DNA from 2 places in the Nodosilinea sp. AN01ver1 genome. Region 2 is predicted to be linked to the other one. Evidence: riboswitches for the same ligand, from Rfam matches in the RefSeq annotation. Region 2 holds a riboswitch; the other holds the start of a gene.
The links. Region 2 has a riboswitch for cobalamin ahead of ACQ4N7_RS11580 (hypothetical protein). Riboswitches for the same ligand answer to the same signal wherever they lie in the genome.

Region 1: another riboswitch for cobalamin. It lies ahead of ACQ4N7_RS21320 (HupE/UreJ family protein); the one in region 2 lies ahead of ACQ4N7_RS11580 (hypothetical protein).

What each region holds. Positions count from the first base shown of each region.
Region 1 covers NZ_JBNXVS010000034.1:3,298-10,544, forward strand. The annotation lists gene ACQ4N7_RS21310 (protein kinase domain-containing protein) at 1-1,546, opposite strand, end outside; gene pheT (phenylalanine--tRNA ligase subunit beta) at 2,002-4,440, shown strand; gene ACQ4N7_RS21320 (HupE/UreJ family protein) at 4,558-5,166, opposite strand; cobalamin riboswitch at 5,270-5,444, opposite strand; gene ACQ4N7_RS21325 (ABC1 kinase family protein) at 5,577-7,223, shown strand; gene ACQ4N7_RS21330 (FAD-binding domain-containing protein) at 7,244-7,247, opposite strand, start outside.
Region 2 covers NZ_JBNXVS010000011.1:131,281-138,527, forward strand. The annotation lists gene ACQ4N7_RS11560 (response regulator transcription factor) at 1-478, opposite strand, end outside; gene ACQ4N7_RS11565 (response regulator transcription factor) at 681-1,442, opposite strand; gene ACQ4N7_RS11570 (aminopeptidase P family protein) at 1,579-2,910, opposite strand; gene ACQ4N7_RS11575 (hypothetical protein) at 3,163-3,480, shown strand; cobalamin riboswitch at 3,549-3,752, shown strand; gene ACQ4N7_RS11580 (hypothetical protein) at 3,865-4,302, shown strand; gene ACQ4N7_RS11585 (DUF1636 domain-containing protein) at 4,377-4,763, shown strand; gene ACQ4N7_RS11590 (ureidoglycolate lyase) at 4,834-5,331, opposite strand; gene ACQ4N7_RS11595 (hypothetical protein) at 5,553-5,795, shown strand; gene ACQ4N7_RS11600 (hypothetical protein) at 5,930-6,241, opposite strand; gene ACQ4N7_RS11605 (pyridoxal-phosphate-dependent aminotransferase family protein) at 6,809-7,247, shown strand, end outside.

The sequences.
Region 1 (7,247 bases), on a different contig from region 2:
TGGTGCGGGCCGACGCTAGCTGATCGTCTGAGATCAACGCCCCCGTGAGGTCGGCCCCGCAGAGGTTAGCCCCCCGCAGGTTGGCATTAGACAGGCAGGCATGGGCTAGATTGGCCCCTCGCATGTCGGCCCCTTCTAGATTGGCGTAGTGGAAGTAGGCCTTGATCAGCTTGGCGTTGCGCAGGTTGGCGCGGCTGAGGTTGGCGCGGCCAAAGTTGGCGTTGCTCAGATCGGCCCCCTGGAAATTGGCGCTGGGCAATTTGGACTGGTTGAAGTTGACCTCGACCAGCAGAGTGCGCTGTAAATCGAGGTCTTTGAAGGTTTGCAGCGAGAAGTCGCGCCGCCCCTTGGTGTATTTTTGCTTGACGTCGTCTGAGGTGAGCAGGGTGGCGGGTACCACCTTAGGCCGGGGCGAAGGCGTACCGTTGCGGCTGGGCACCAGGGGAGCGATGCTCTTAGCACCAGAATGCGATCGCTCGCGTCGTGCCCGAATGGCGGCCGCCATCCGCGACGAGGGCGACCCGCCAGAATTGCTGATGCCGGGATGGCTGGCAGGTCCGCTGACGGGTCCACTGCCGTTTGTAAACCCGTTGCTTGCAGGCCCCATCGCTGAGGGAAAGGCCATATTCTGGGCCAAACTCTCCATATAGGGCTCTAGATCTAAGTCTCGGTGAATGGCCTCCACGCTCTGATAGCGGTGCCTCACCGAAATTTCCAGCATTTTTTGCAGCACCCCAGCGAAGTGGTCGCTGATATGCACCTGCTCGCGCCACAGCAGTTCCCCCGTGTTGGGGTCGTAGTTGAGATCTTTAGGAGCCTTGCCCGACAGCAGATAAATACAGGTAACGCCCAGGGCATAGATATCGCTGGCGTATACCGGGCGCATGGCCATTTGCTCAGGCGGCGCGTAGCCGGGGGTGCCGATGGCGTAGGCGGTGAGGGCCGTCTGGTCAGAATTGGCGGCCTGGGTCGGGTTGACCTTGTCTTTGACCGCGCCAAAGTCAATTAGCACCAGTTTTTTATCCTGGTCGCGGCGAATGATATTGGCCGGTTTGATGTCGCGGTGAATGACGTGATTGTCGTGGACATACTGCACCATCGACAAAATTTCGCTCAAAAATTGCTTTACCCCCGCCTCGGTAAAGGGGCCGCCGCGCTTGACCTCCTGCTGTAGGGTGAGGCCATTGATGTATTCCTGCACCAGAAAGAACTCTTGCCCGCTTTCAAAATAGTCAAGCAGGCGGGGCAGCTGAGGATGGTTGCCAATCATGCCCAAAATTTTGGCTTCCCGCTTGAACAGGTCGCGGGCCATCTCAAGGATGTGGGGAGCCTCAGCCGACGGACGCAGCTGTTTAATCACGCAGGGGGGTTTGCCCGGCAGCAGCTCATCGCGGGCCAGAAAGGTAGCACCAAAGCCACCCCGACCCAGGGCGCGAATCATTCGATAACGGCCCCGCAGCAGCAGCTCTGCCCCGCAGTTTTGACAATGGCTGAGCGTGGGGGGGTTTTTGGGTTTTGAACAGTCGGGTTGAATGCAGTAGCTCATGCGGCCCAGGATGGTGGATATCTAGACGAGGCCCGAAGACCACGCCTGGGGTTGAGTTAACCAGCAGCGGGGCAGTTTAGATGGGAAGCCACAACACCCACAAAGCAGGAGTTATGAGGGCCGGTCCCATGCGGTATTGCCACATTACCCCAATTGTTCCCTCTTTCAGAGAGGGGTTATAGCATTCACCCACAGGGATATATACTTCCGGCCAAAATAGCGGTGAAATGTAAAAAATCGATGAACCCTTGATCCCCGTACGCCTTTATGGGCCAGTGGGATGTCGGACGGGGTTGCCCCTGGGTAGATGCAATGCCCACGGGGTAGAATGTTTGGGCAATATATCAAGTCCAGCTCAGGATCTGTAGTCTTCTCACCAGCAGAACTCTACTCCTGAACTTGAATGAGATTTACACTACAGCGTTAGCTTTTTTAACGGTCAAACCAGCCCCACCATGCGCATATCTCTCAACTGGCTCAACGAATACGTCACTATCCAGCTTTCTCCCCAAGCGCTAGCCGATGCCCTGACGATGGCAGGCTTTGAGGTAGAAGACATTGAAGATAGACGCACCTGGGCCGATGGTGTGGTGGTCGGTCGAGTGGTAGATCGCACCCCGCACCCCGATGCCGATAAGCTCAGCGTTTGTGTGGTGGATATTGGCCAGGCCGATAGGTCAACTATAGTGTGCGGAGCCGCCAATGTGCGCGCCGATATCTATGTGGCGGTGGCGACGGTGGACACGCATCTGCCGGTGGTCGATCTCACCATTAAACCTCGCAAGCTGCGCGGGGTGCCCTCAGAGGGCATGATCTGCTCCCTGGCCGAGCTGGGCCTGGCGAAGGATTCGGAGGGCATTCATATTTTTGAGGTCGATGGGCTGGAGCTGGGGCAGGATGTACGCCCTCTGCTGGGTCTCGACGACGTTATTTTAGATGTCACCTCCACCGCCAACCGGGCCGATGCCCTGAGTATGGTCGGCATTGCCCGCGAAGTGGCGGCCATTACGGGGGCAACCCTGCGGCTGCCCGTTATCCAACCGCCGACGGTGCCCAAGAGTAAGGCGGCTCCGGCGATCGCGCTGACCGATGAGAAAGCCTGCCCGATCTACATCGGTACGATGCTGGAGAATATTCAGCTGGGGCCGTCTCCCCAGTGGCTGCAGCAGCGCCTGGTGGCGGCGGGCACCCGCCCGATTAATAACGTGGTGGATATCACCAACTACGTGCTGCTGGAGTGGGGGCAACCGCTGCACGCCTTCGATCGCGATCGCCTACCCACTACCGATGCTGGGCTAGCTCTAGGGGTTCGCTACGCCCAGCCCGGCGAAACCCTGGTGACGCTGGACAGCCAAAAGCGCCAGCTGCAGCCCGAAACGCTGCTGATTACCGCCAGCGATCAGCCCGTCGCCCTGGCCGGGGTGATGGGTGGTGAAGCCACCGAAGTCCACGACGGCACCCAGGCCGTTCTGCTAGAGGCCGCCTTTTTTGACGCGGCGGCGATCCGCAAATCGGCCCGCAGTCAGGGGTTGCGCACCGAGGCCTCGGCTCGCTACGAGCGCGGCGTTAACCCGGCTGAGCTGGGGCTGGCCTGCGATCGCGCCCTGCAGCTGCTTCAGGAGCTGGCCGGGGCCACCGTGGTCGCCCAAACGGTAGCTACCACGGCCCTTGGGGCCACGATTCCCGAGCGGGTGCTGACCCTGCGGCTGAGCCGGGTGACTCAGCTGCTGGGTCAGGTGGTCAATTTGGGTCAAGCGCCTCAAGACTTGCCGCCAGGAACGATTCAGCAGCTGCTGGAGACGCTGGGCTGTCAGGTGTTTCCAACCGACAACGCAGGCGTGTGGGCCGTGACGGTGCCCGCCTACCGCTACCGCGATCTGGAGCGCGAGATCGATTTAATTGAAGAGATTGCTCGCCTCTACGGCTACAACCACTTCGCCGACACCCTGCCCCAAAAGGCGGTAGGCGGCTACCTCTCGGTAGAGGCCGCCCTGCGTCGACGGCTGCGGGAGGCCTTTCGGGCGGCGGGGCTGACCGAGCTGCTGCACTACTCGTTGACCAAGCCCACCAGCGATCGCCAGGTCACCCTGGCCAACCCCCTCTTTCCTGAATATTCGGCTCTGCGGCAGGATTTAATTGACGGTCTGATCGAGGCCTACGCCTTTAACCTCAACCAGAGCAACGGCCCCCTCAACGGCTTTGAGATCGGCCACATTTTCTGGCAGGACGAGGCGGGCATTCACGAAGCCGAGGCGGTGGGCGGCATTGTTGGCGGCGACGGGCGATCGAGCCAGTGGCCTACCAGTGGACAAGAGCAGCCCCTCACCTGGTACGAAGCCAAGGGCCGGTTAGACAGCGTATTTCGTCGACTGGGGCTGGCGGTTGACTATCGCCCCGACAGCACCGACCCGCGCTTTCACCCCGGTCGCACCGCATCGCTGTGGGTGCGGGGACGGCTAGAGCTGGGCCGCTTTGGTCAGCTCCACCCCCAGCTGCGCCAGCAGCGTCAGCTGCCCGCTGAGGTGTATGTGTTTCAGCTCAACTGGTCGGCCCTGGAGACCTGCCTGGTGCCAGTGCTGCAAAAGTCGGTCAAGTATGCGGCCTACTCTACCTTTCCGGCCAGCGATCGCGACCTCGCCTTCTATGCCCCTCTAGGGGTAGCGGTAGCCGAGCTGACCAGCGCCATGACCAAAGCCGGAGGCAAACTGCTGGAGTCGGTGGATCTGTTCGACGAGTACCGGGGCACAAGCGTGCCCGAGGGCCAGCGCAGTCTTGCCTTTCGCCTGGTCTATCGCTCCCCAGAGAAAACGCTCACCGACGATGCGGTCGACCCGGTTCACCAAAAAGTGCGCGCCGCCCTAGAAAAGCAGTTCGGCGTCACCCTGCGGAGCTAGACAGCAGGGATTTGCGCCAGATCCGCATTTTGTAAGACGGCATTCTGCCTGACGAACGTTGGCTGGGGCAAACGGTGTTTGCCCCAGATGGCTAGAGATGGACCCACAGGGGGGAATCTACACGGGCAAGACGGTTTCTAGCAGCGTTGTGGCTAAAAACGCAGCGCCAATACCGCAAATTACCAGGCCAGCGCGCTGCACAAAGACGGGGTTCGTGCGCTGGGTCAGCTGTCGGCCAATCCAAAAGGCCGCGATCGCGATCGTCAGCTGAATTGTCGTGAAACCCGCTAAATAGGCCACCAGCGGCATGGTTTGAGCGCCAAAAATGGCCTCACCGTAGGCAAAGCCGTGGAACAGCCCGGCGATCGCCGCCAGTCCGGCAATTACCGCGCTCTGGGGTCGATTTTTGAGCGCCAGCAGCAGGCCAAACCCCAGCACCGAGCCAGCGATCGCCAGTTCCGCCGCCGGTAGCGTGACTTCGGCCAGGTGCAGCCCCGTGCCGACCATAGCCGTCAGCACAAAAACTACGGGGATCGCGATGCCCCAGGCGCTGACCGCCGCCAGTAAACCTAGCGCCACCACAAAAGCCAGGTGGTCAAGCCCAATCACGGGGTGCCCCAGGCCCGACAAAAAGCCCTCGGCAAAGGTGACGGGCACCCGTCCACCCAGCGGGTGGTGGGCCAGACTGGGCAGCGGCAGCAGCAGTAGGGCCGCAATTGCCCCCACAGTGCCACGACCGACCAGATTCGACCGTAAACCAGCCCCGACTGATCTCAGGGCAGCAAAGCAATAATTCATCCGTACCTCGCAGACGAAAGAAGAACGACGAAAAACAGAGATGCGATCGGCGGGCGTTCTGGCTCGGTCGTTTTTGTGTTTAACGGAATATTTCGCCAAATGCAAAAACGACCTCACAGCTGCGGGACAGCGGCAGGCTTACACTGCACTTTCCCCGTTGCCTCCGGTGGCTGATCCCCACCGGAACCGATAGCGCCCAAGCATCATAGCACCGGGGGCAGGCCGTCCTGCCGCAGGTTTATCAATAGTCACCGGAACAGGCCAGCCGGGTTAAGTCGTTAGCGACAAAGCCTTAACGTGATTGCGTTAGCATCAATCCATCTGTATCTCAGTTTGCAATGGTTTCATCGTCTCGTTTGGCTCGGCAAAGAGAGATCGTCGAAGTCGTGCTGAGCCACGGCTGGGACTACATGCGACGGCTGCTGGTAGGGGGCCAAGCCGACGAGCCCGAGCTGCCCCCCCCCGCCGTGCTGCGCAACATTTTGACAGACCTGGGGCCGGTGTACGTCAAGCTGGGTCAGCTCTTGAGCACCCGCCCCGACCTCATGCCCCCGGCCTACATTGAAGAACTCAGCAGCCTCCAGAGCACGGTTCCGGCTGTAGACCCCAAAGAAATCGAAATTCACATTCGCCAGTCCCTGGCGGCTGCTCCGGAGGAGCTGTTTGAGCGGCTGGAGTACCACGCGATCGCGGCGGGTTCGATCGCCCAAACCCACAAGGCTGTACTGAAGGATGGCCGTCAGGTGGCCCTCAAGGTGCAGCGCCCCGGCATTGAGCGCCAGGTCGAGCGCGACATGACGTTAATTCGCGACATTGCTCGACTGGTGTCGGCGACCCAGTTTGGCCAGCGCTACAACGTCGTCGAGCTGGCCGAAGAATTTGCCGACGCCCTCAACGCCGAACTCGACTTCACCACTGAGGCGACCTATACCGATCAGCTGCGGCTCAACCTCTCCAAAAGCGCCTGGTACGACGCTGGCCAGCTGATTGTGCCAGAAATCTACTGGGAACTCACCAACTCCAAAATTATGGCGATGGAGTGGCTGGAGGGTGTCCCCCTGCTCAAGGCCGACCTGCGGGCCGAAGATCTCCACAGCGACAGCGTGGGGCTGCGGGCAAAAGCCACGACACTGCTGTTTCGGGCCTTCTTTAAACAGTATTTTGTCGATGGCTTCTTTCACGCCGACCCTCACCCCGGCAACATTTTTTACCTGGTGGATGGTCGCCTGGCCCTGCTGGACTGCGGCATGATGGGCCACATGGATCCGCGCACCCGCACCACCATGACCGAGATGGTGCTGGCCATTGTCAACTGCGATGCCCAGCGCTGCGCCCAGCTCACGTTGCAGCTGGCCGAACCGCTGAAGCCGGTTAACCTGGCTCGGCTGGAGAGCGACTACACCCGGCTGCTGGGCCGCTACTACGGCCTCAGCCTGGAGCAGATTAACACCGCCGAAATTTTTGGCGAAATTTTGGCGGCGGGCATTCGCAACAACCTGCGCTGGCCCGCCAATGTGGGGCTGTTTACCAAATCGCTGGCCAACCTGGAGGGGGCGGCTCGCCAGTTCAATCCGGGCGTGAACCTGATAGACGAAGTGCGCCCGCTGATGGCCGACTTGTTTCGGCAGCAGCTAGTCGGCGACGATCCACTGCTGGCGCTGCTGCGCACGGGGCTAGAATTTCGCAACCTGTCGCTGAGTTCGCCGCGCCAGGTGGGCTTTTTGCTCGATCGCCTCAGTTCAGAGCAGCTCACCTTCAACCTCAAGATTCAGGGAGTTGACGACCTGCGCCGCAGCCTCGACGAGGCCTCTACGCGGCAGTCGTTTAGCATTGTGGTGGCCGCTTTAATCGTGGGAGCAGCGATCGTGGCCACGGGCCGTCAGTCGCCCCAGGGGCAAATTCTCAGCATTGTTTTATTCGCGGCGGCCAGCTTCTTTGGCCTGTGGCTGTTGTTTAGCATTGTGCGCCCCAGGCGGCGGCGATAGGCGATCGCCCCGGCACAGGCTCAG
Region 2 (7,247 bases):
CTGGAACAGCCTGGGTCAGCACCTCTGAGGGCACATCACTGGTTTGTAGCGCGCGCTGCTGGGCGGTGCTCAGCGCCACCTGCTGAATCCACGCTGACTGAATTAGCTGCGATCGCTCCAGCAAGTTGCGCACAATAGCCCCAATCTCCTGCAGCTCAAAGGGTTTGGGCAGGTATAGATCGCAGCCCAGCTGGTAGCCCTTAATCCGATCCTGAATCTGGTTGTGGGCGGTCAGGAAAATAACCGGCAGCAGTCGAAAGGCCGGAAACTGGCGCACCTTTTGCACCAGGTCGTAGCCGTTGAGCCCAGGCATACCAACGTCGGTAATAATCAGCTGAGGCTGATGGCTAAACACTTGCTGTAGCGCCATTTCACCGTGGCTGGCCATCAGCACGGAGTAGCCCTCAAGCTCTAAATAGTCACACAGCGAAAGGCGAGTGCCTTCGTCGTCTTCCGCAATTAAAATGGTGAGCGGCATGACGTTACACCAGGTCTAAAGCATTGGCAGGTAAAGCTCAACGGCCAACGGCCATGACTTAGACCCTGGCACGCAGCCCGGTTATGCACCCCTGCCTCCATAGCCTAAACGAGAATTTGAGCTACGGGTTTATTTGTTGCTGAAGTTAAACCGCTTAGGAGTGACCGCTCAGCCATTCTTAACAAAGCGTAGGACACGAGCGCTAGCCCAGACGGTAGCCAAAGCCGCGTACGGTTTTGAGATACTGAGGATGACTGGGGTCAACCTCCAGCTTTTCGCGAATCCAGCGAATGTGAACATCTACAGTTTTGTTGTCGCCCATAAAGTCGTGGCCCCATACCTGATCAATAATCTGATCGCGCGACCAAACCCGCCGAGGCTGCCCCATAAAGAGCTCTAAAATTCTAAACTCTTTGGGCGAAAGATTAATTTCTGCACCCTGGAGAAAAACACGGCACTCCTGGGGGTGCAGCGTAATATCTTCAAACTTGAGCACGTTGTCTTTTTCGGCAGTAGCTCTGCCCCGCTGCCGGCGCAGCAGTGCCCGACAGCGGGCCACCAGTTCACGCATGCCAAAGGGCTTGCTGAGATAGTCGTCAGCGCCAATTTCCAGACCTACCACCCGGTCGGTTTCGGTGCCCTTAGCGCTGAGTACCAAAATGGGCACATCAATGCCCTGGTGACGCAGCAGGCGGCACAGATCCAGCCCGTTCATGCCGGGCAGCATCAGGTCGAGCACTACCAGGTTAATTTCGGGGCGATCGGCGCGGCTCGACACTGAGGTGCCCCCCAGCATATCGAGGGCCGTCAGACCGTCTTCGGCCACTAGAATGTCAAACCCCTCTTCGGCCAAGCCCAGGGCCACCGTTTCTCGAATTAGCTCTTCGTCTTCGACCACCAGTACTCGACCTAAGCCAACCCTGAGGTTAGGCTGGGACTGGGCCGCGAGATTTACAGAATTCATAGGGAACGGTTAAAAACTGCTCACTGCAATCATATCAGCCCCTAGAGGGGTGAAATAGCCTGCAAAAGGCTAAACCTTTATAAAGGTAGTCTAACCCCTGACCCCAGCAACCGCTAGACGGCACTCACCTGGAGTTCTATCCACCGCTCACCAACGCCTCGACGGCGGCGGCTTGGGTGGGCAGCGCGGCGGTTAAAACGGTGCAGCCGGTGGCGGTAATCTGTACGTCGTCTTCGATACGAATGCCGCGCACCTGCTGAAAATCCTGCAGTCGTTCCCAATTGACGGTGTTGTTATATCGACCTGACTGCCGGGCCGGGCCTAGAATGCCGGGCACCTGATAAAACCCCGGTTCAATGGTGACTACCATATTGACCGCCAGAGGGCGATCGAGCCGCAGAAACTTCAGGCCAAAGCGATCGCTGCGACTGCGCCCCGGTGCATACCCCGCCACGTCGCCCAGATCTTCCATATCGTGCACATCTAGACCCAGCAGATGCCCTACACCGTGGGGAAAGAACAGGGCGTGGACGTCCTGTTCGACCAGGCTATCGGGGTGGCCCTTTAGCAAACCCAGATCGACCAGCCCTGCGGCCAGGGTGCGGCAGGCGAGCAGATGTAGATCGCGGTACTCGACGCCGGGTTGGGCCGCAGCAATGCAGGCATCGTGGGCGGCCAGCACCACGTCGTAGATATCTCGCTGGGGGGCGGTAAATCGTCCCGACACCGGCCAGGTGCGGGTAATATCTGAGGCCCAGCCGCTGGGGGCTTCGGCCCCGATATCGGCCAGCAGTAGGTCACCGGCAGCCAGGGCATGGTGGTATTGCTCGTTGTGCAGCACCTCGCCGTGGACGGTGACGATGCTGTTGTAGGCGCAGGTCATGCCCTCGGCCACAATCACTTGCTCCATGGCGGCTCGCACCTCGGCTTCGGTGGCGGCTTTGGGTGTGGCAGCCATTCCGGCCCGGTGGGCGGCAACCGACACGGCGGCGGCGCGCTTGATTTGCGCCAGGGCCTCGTCGTCGTGGTGCAGCCGGAGGGCGACCAGGGCTTCTATCAGCGCTTGGCTGCGATCTGAGTCAGATTTGGCCTGGAAGGGTAGTGTTGCAGATTCGGCCCGATAGTGGTCTACCTGGGCGTAGGGGTAGGCCGCTGCGGCCCCAATCTCGGCGGCAATGGCGTCTCGGCTGGGGGTGGGGCCATGCCACAGGGCCGCCTCCGGGGAGGTGTCATCCATAAACAAGGTCAGTCGGCCCCCCTCCAGGTGAATAGCCGCCTTGGCCAGGGGCAGGCCGGCAAAATACAAGAAATGGCTGTTGGCCCGAAAGGGGTAAACATTGGCCGGAAAGTTGCGCGCGACTGCCTGCCCTGACCACAGCAGCACCGGCTGGGGGTGCAGTTCGGCGAGGCGATCGCGGCGCTGCTGAAGCACGCTGGCGAGCGGTAGCGGGGCAGTCTGAAGGGGCATAGACAACCAAAGCCGACGACGTCTTTAGTCTGTCACAAACCGCCTGGCATAGGCACTAGCCCTAGAGCAGCCAGCCCTGGGAATGTCTAAACCTGGCGTTAACTCGGCGGTGCCGACTGTTAACCCCAAATCTCAGCGCGATATTTTAGAATAAATTCAATAATTAATTTTTTGTATATCTCCCGTTCAAAAATCAGTTCAAATGAACTATTGTTGGATCTATAACGGCTAGCCTACTTCAGGTGCAGCGCTATGGCTTCCTTAACAATTCGGCCAGGGTCACGGGTGCGCCTCAAGGGGCAGGATGACCATGTGCCAGACTTTGTGGTTATTCGGTGCGATCGCGATCGCTGCTGGGTGCGCCAGCAAGACTGGGCTCCAGAGGCAGAACTGAACGTTAGCTTCAAGCAGCTGTGGGTTCCCCCCGAGCCCGGCTCTACCCTCCCCGTAGCTTTAGCTAAGCAGGTCAAAGCGGCTGGGCTAGTTGCCGCCCACGGTGACCACCGCGCTGGCGACAATGTGGTCTATATGGCCGCTTACCGTCGCCGCCATGTCCCCCAGGGGCGCTAGCGCAGTTATTAAGTATTGTCGTAGGTCAAGAATTTAGACCGGCTGCACGTATTTCTGCGGCCTAAGTGCTAGTATGCAACTCTGTCGGTTTTAGCGGAGATCAGCCGCTAAAGGAAACGGGGAAAGCGCAGTGAAAATCTGCCACTGTCCCGCAGCTGTGAGCCGGTTTTAGATTTCGAATTTTAGATTTTGGCGGAACGTGAAACCAAAATCCAAAATCGCAAATTCAAAATTGTGTCAGTCAGAATGCCCGCCGATGGATGCCCACGTTTCTTTCCATCTGCGAGGTACAGATGACTGCTTATAAAGTTTTGCTCCCGGGGTGTTGTAGCTCAGGGCCCTTTTTAATTGCGCCTCTAACCCAACCTCCTGCGGGTTAGAGCTATGCGAAGTCATGACAGTGTGTGGCAGGGCTGCTCTGGAAACTGGCAGCCGCTGTTTATTCGCGAGTATTGGTTGCCCATCGGCCACGCCGCCTGGCAGGGTTTTCTAACCCAGGGCCGGGGCATGGTGGTGTGCGAGGTGGCAGGAGCTACCGCGACGGTGGACTGGGGCCGCACCGCTGTAGCCTACACTCTGGGCTTTGTCGCTCAGGCTAGTTTGGTTAGCTACTGGGGCAGCTTGGATCTGGCTGTCGATCAGCAGCTGTCTCTAGACGAAGCCATTGCCACCTACGACCCGACTCAGGACGCCATTTTGCTGCTGCTGGCCGACTCGTCTCCCGCTATTACCTGCCTGCAGGGCTGGGCCGTGCCGCCGCCGGAGTGCTTTCGCCAAATGGGCAATCGCGCCGCCGAGTTTAGCCTGACCCCACAGCCCTAACAGCCCTAAATTTCGCCCGCGCCGAGGCCACAACAATGGCTGGCGCAGTCCATTGACGTATTTTGCCAATTCCTATGACCCAACCCACTCTGTTTGTCTGCGCCCTGTGCAAGTTCCCCGCTGCTGAGACGGGAGACACCACCGGGGGCCAGCACCTGATTGACCAGTTAGCGTCCCAGATCGAAGACGGTACGGTTAATTTACAGCCGGTACGCTGCATGGCCGCCTGCGATCGCGCCTGCAACGCTGCCCTGTCTGCCCCCGGCAAGCTCACCTTCATCTTCAACGACCTGTCGCCCCACCAGGCCGCCCCCGACCTGGCAGAATTTTGCCGCCAGTACGCTGCGGCTGATATGGGTAAGGTGCCCTACGGGCTGCGATCGCCCGTCATCAAAAAATCTACCGCCTACGTTCTTCCTCCCCTGGCGGCTGAGGCAGTGGAAGCTGCTATCGCTCGCTAGTGAATGAATGGATAGGTAGATAAGCAATGAAATCTAAACTCCCCATTCACCCGCCTACCCATCCACCCATCTACCCATTCACAATCTCAAACTCCAGCCCAAACTCCTGGGCCAAATTGCAGGTGTGGTGATCAGTAATATTCGTATCGCTCAGCTCCAGGTTGTAAAAGCTGACGGCGGGGTGCTCAAAGTACGGCCCGCCGTGCCAGGTGCCCACCTCCAGCTTGATGAAGCAATTACCGGGGATGTGAAAGGCACGGATGTCTTGCGGATTGGGCTGCTCTGCTGCCCCCGGCGGCGCTACCCCTATGACCCAGTCTTTGCCCTCCAGCGCTCCCAGGCACTGAGTGCAGCGCCGGTGCTGAGTAATGGTGCGAAACTGCATACCGCGATTCATCAGGGTCATGATGTAGAAGCGGGGAATGCCAGCATCTAGCTTGAGTTGGGCATCGGCAGGGCCAAAGGGAGCTTCGTCAGCGCTGGGGAAGATGACTTGGCCAAAGGGGGCAAAGGACTCTGGGGTAATGGGTTGAGCAGAAAGCTGGTACAGGGTCAGAGGTAAGGCCATTGCAAAACCTCGCTTGGGATGCACAGAAGATAAAAGCGTTGAGCTGGTATCAAGCAACCCGTGCCGTGAGGTTGGTATCACACAGCTGGATGCCGACAGCTACGGCTCTTTCTCCCTTGATAACAGATTCAATTGTAAAGGGTGTAGCAAAGCCATCGGTTGCCGTAACCAAGCCCAACCCTGCCGCCGCGTCGTCGTCACCGAAGAAGGAGGACCACATGATGAGCTGTGACCATACCAGAGCATTAGCCCTGGCCAAAGCAGGGCAGTGGGATGCCGCCCACGAGCTAGTACAGCCCTACGGCGATCGCAACGCCTGCCTGATTCACGCCTACCTACATCGGGTCGAGGGCGACAGCAGCAACGCCCGATACTGGTATCGGCAAGCTGGGGAAACCATGCCAGCTAATACCCTGGAGGAAGAACTGGAGCGCTTAGCTGATGCGATCGCGGACCAGGCGTAAATAGATTCACTGGCCCGGCATTGGGCAGCCCGTGACGATGTCTCCTGCAAATAATCTAGTAAAGACTGGACACTGAGTCGCTGTATGTTTTTGCAAGCCCCGGAAATAATTGACGAGTTAGAAGAAGCCCTGGATCATGATTCAGGGGGTGGCAATGGCGCACGGCGGCTATGGCGTAGAGCCAGCAACCGATACATCACCATCCCGGTCATGGTGGCAGAAATACCCCACATCGTGGCGATCGCAATAGAGCTCGTCAAAATCAACCCGGTGGTTGTATGGCCGATAGCTCGGGTAACAGAACTCAAAATAGACCAGCCCAGCCCCCAGCTAGCCGCACCGCTAATGATTTGAACTAAAACCCACCAGGCCATCCCAGGAATCTGGGTATAAAACACCAGCCCCTGAATACCACCGATTATCAGGCCCCCAACGGCTCCACTCATGATTAAGCTGCTGTGAAAGGCAACATAGGGTCGCACCATTCTGCTCAGAACCACCCCTAACATCGTGGCCAGCGTCCATCGCACCGTTCCCGAAGCCCCCAAACGCAGCATTGACCCCTGCAAGAGACCGACTGCAGCTCCCAGAACATAGGGAATAACTAGGTTTTGCTCAGCAGGGACGCTGATCACGGCTAATCCACAGCCTAAAACGGTCAGGCCAACCCAGAGGGCATAGAACTTCCAGGCCCTGTGCGGAGGATAATTGACGGCCAAGAATAGGGGACGGTTAAGGGCAGAAAAATTCATAGGGATGTCGTTAGCGTAACGTTGGACCAGGGACGATACCGTCGGTAGCGACTCGACCCGCCTGCCCTGCTAACAGCATACCCTCACCCCCTGAGCCTGGCCCTAGATCCATCGGCCACATTCCAATTCAAAATCCGAAATCTAAAAATCCAAAATCCCCTAACACTTCTTACGATGCCGCGAAGAAATGCAAAACCTCCCATCCTTAGTTGGTAAGCTGAAGGTTTGTTTCTTCATTTGCAGAGTTGGGCAGTAGCAGGCATGGATAACAAGTTAATGCTGATGATTCCGGGGCCGACCCCTGTACCAGAGCAGGTGCTGATGGCCATGGCTAAGCACCCCATGGGCCACCGCAGCGGTGAGTTCAGCGCGATTATGGCCGAGGTTACCGAAAACCTCAAGTGGCTGCATCAAACCCAGAACGATGTGCTGGTGCTGGCCGCTAGCGGCACCGGGGCGATGGAAGCGGGCATTATCAACTTCCTCAGCGCGGGCGATAAAGTGCTGGTGGGCAACAACGGCAAGTTTGGCGAACGCTGGGGCGAGGTGGCCCGCGCCTACGGCCTCGACACCCACGAAATTACCGCCGAGTGGGGTAAGCCGCTGAATCCTGACGACTTTAAAACAGCTCTGGAGGCTGACACCGCTAAAGAAATTAAAGCGGTGATTATCACCCACAGCGAAACCTCGACTGGGGTGC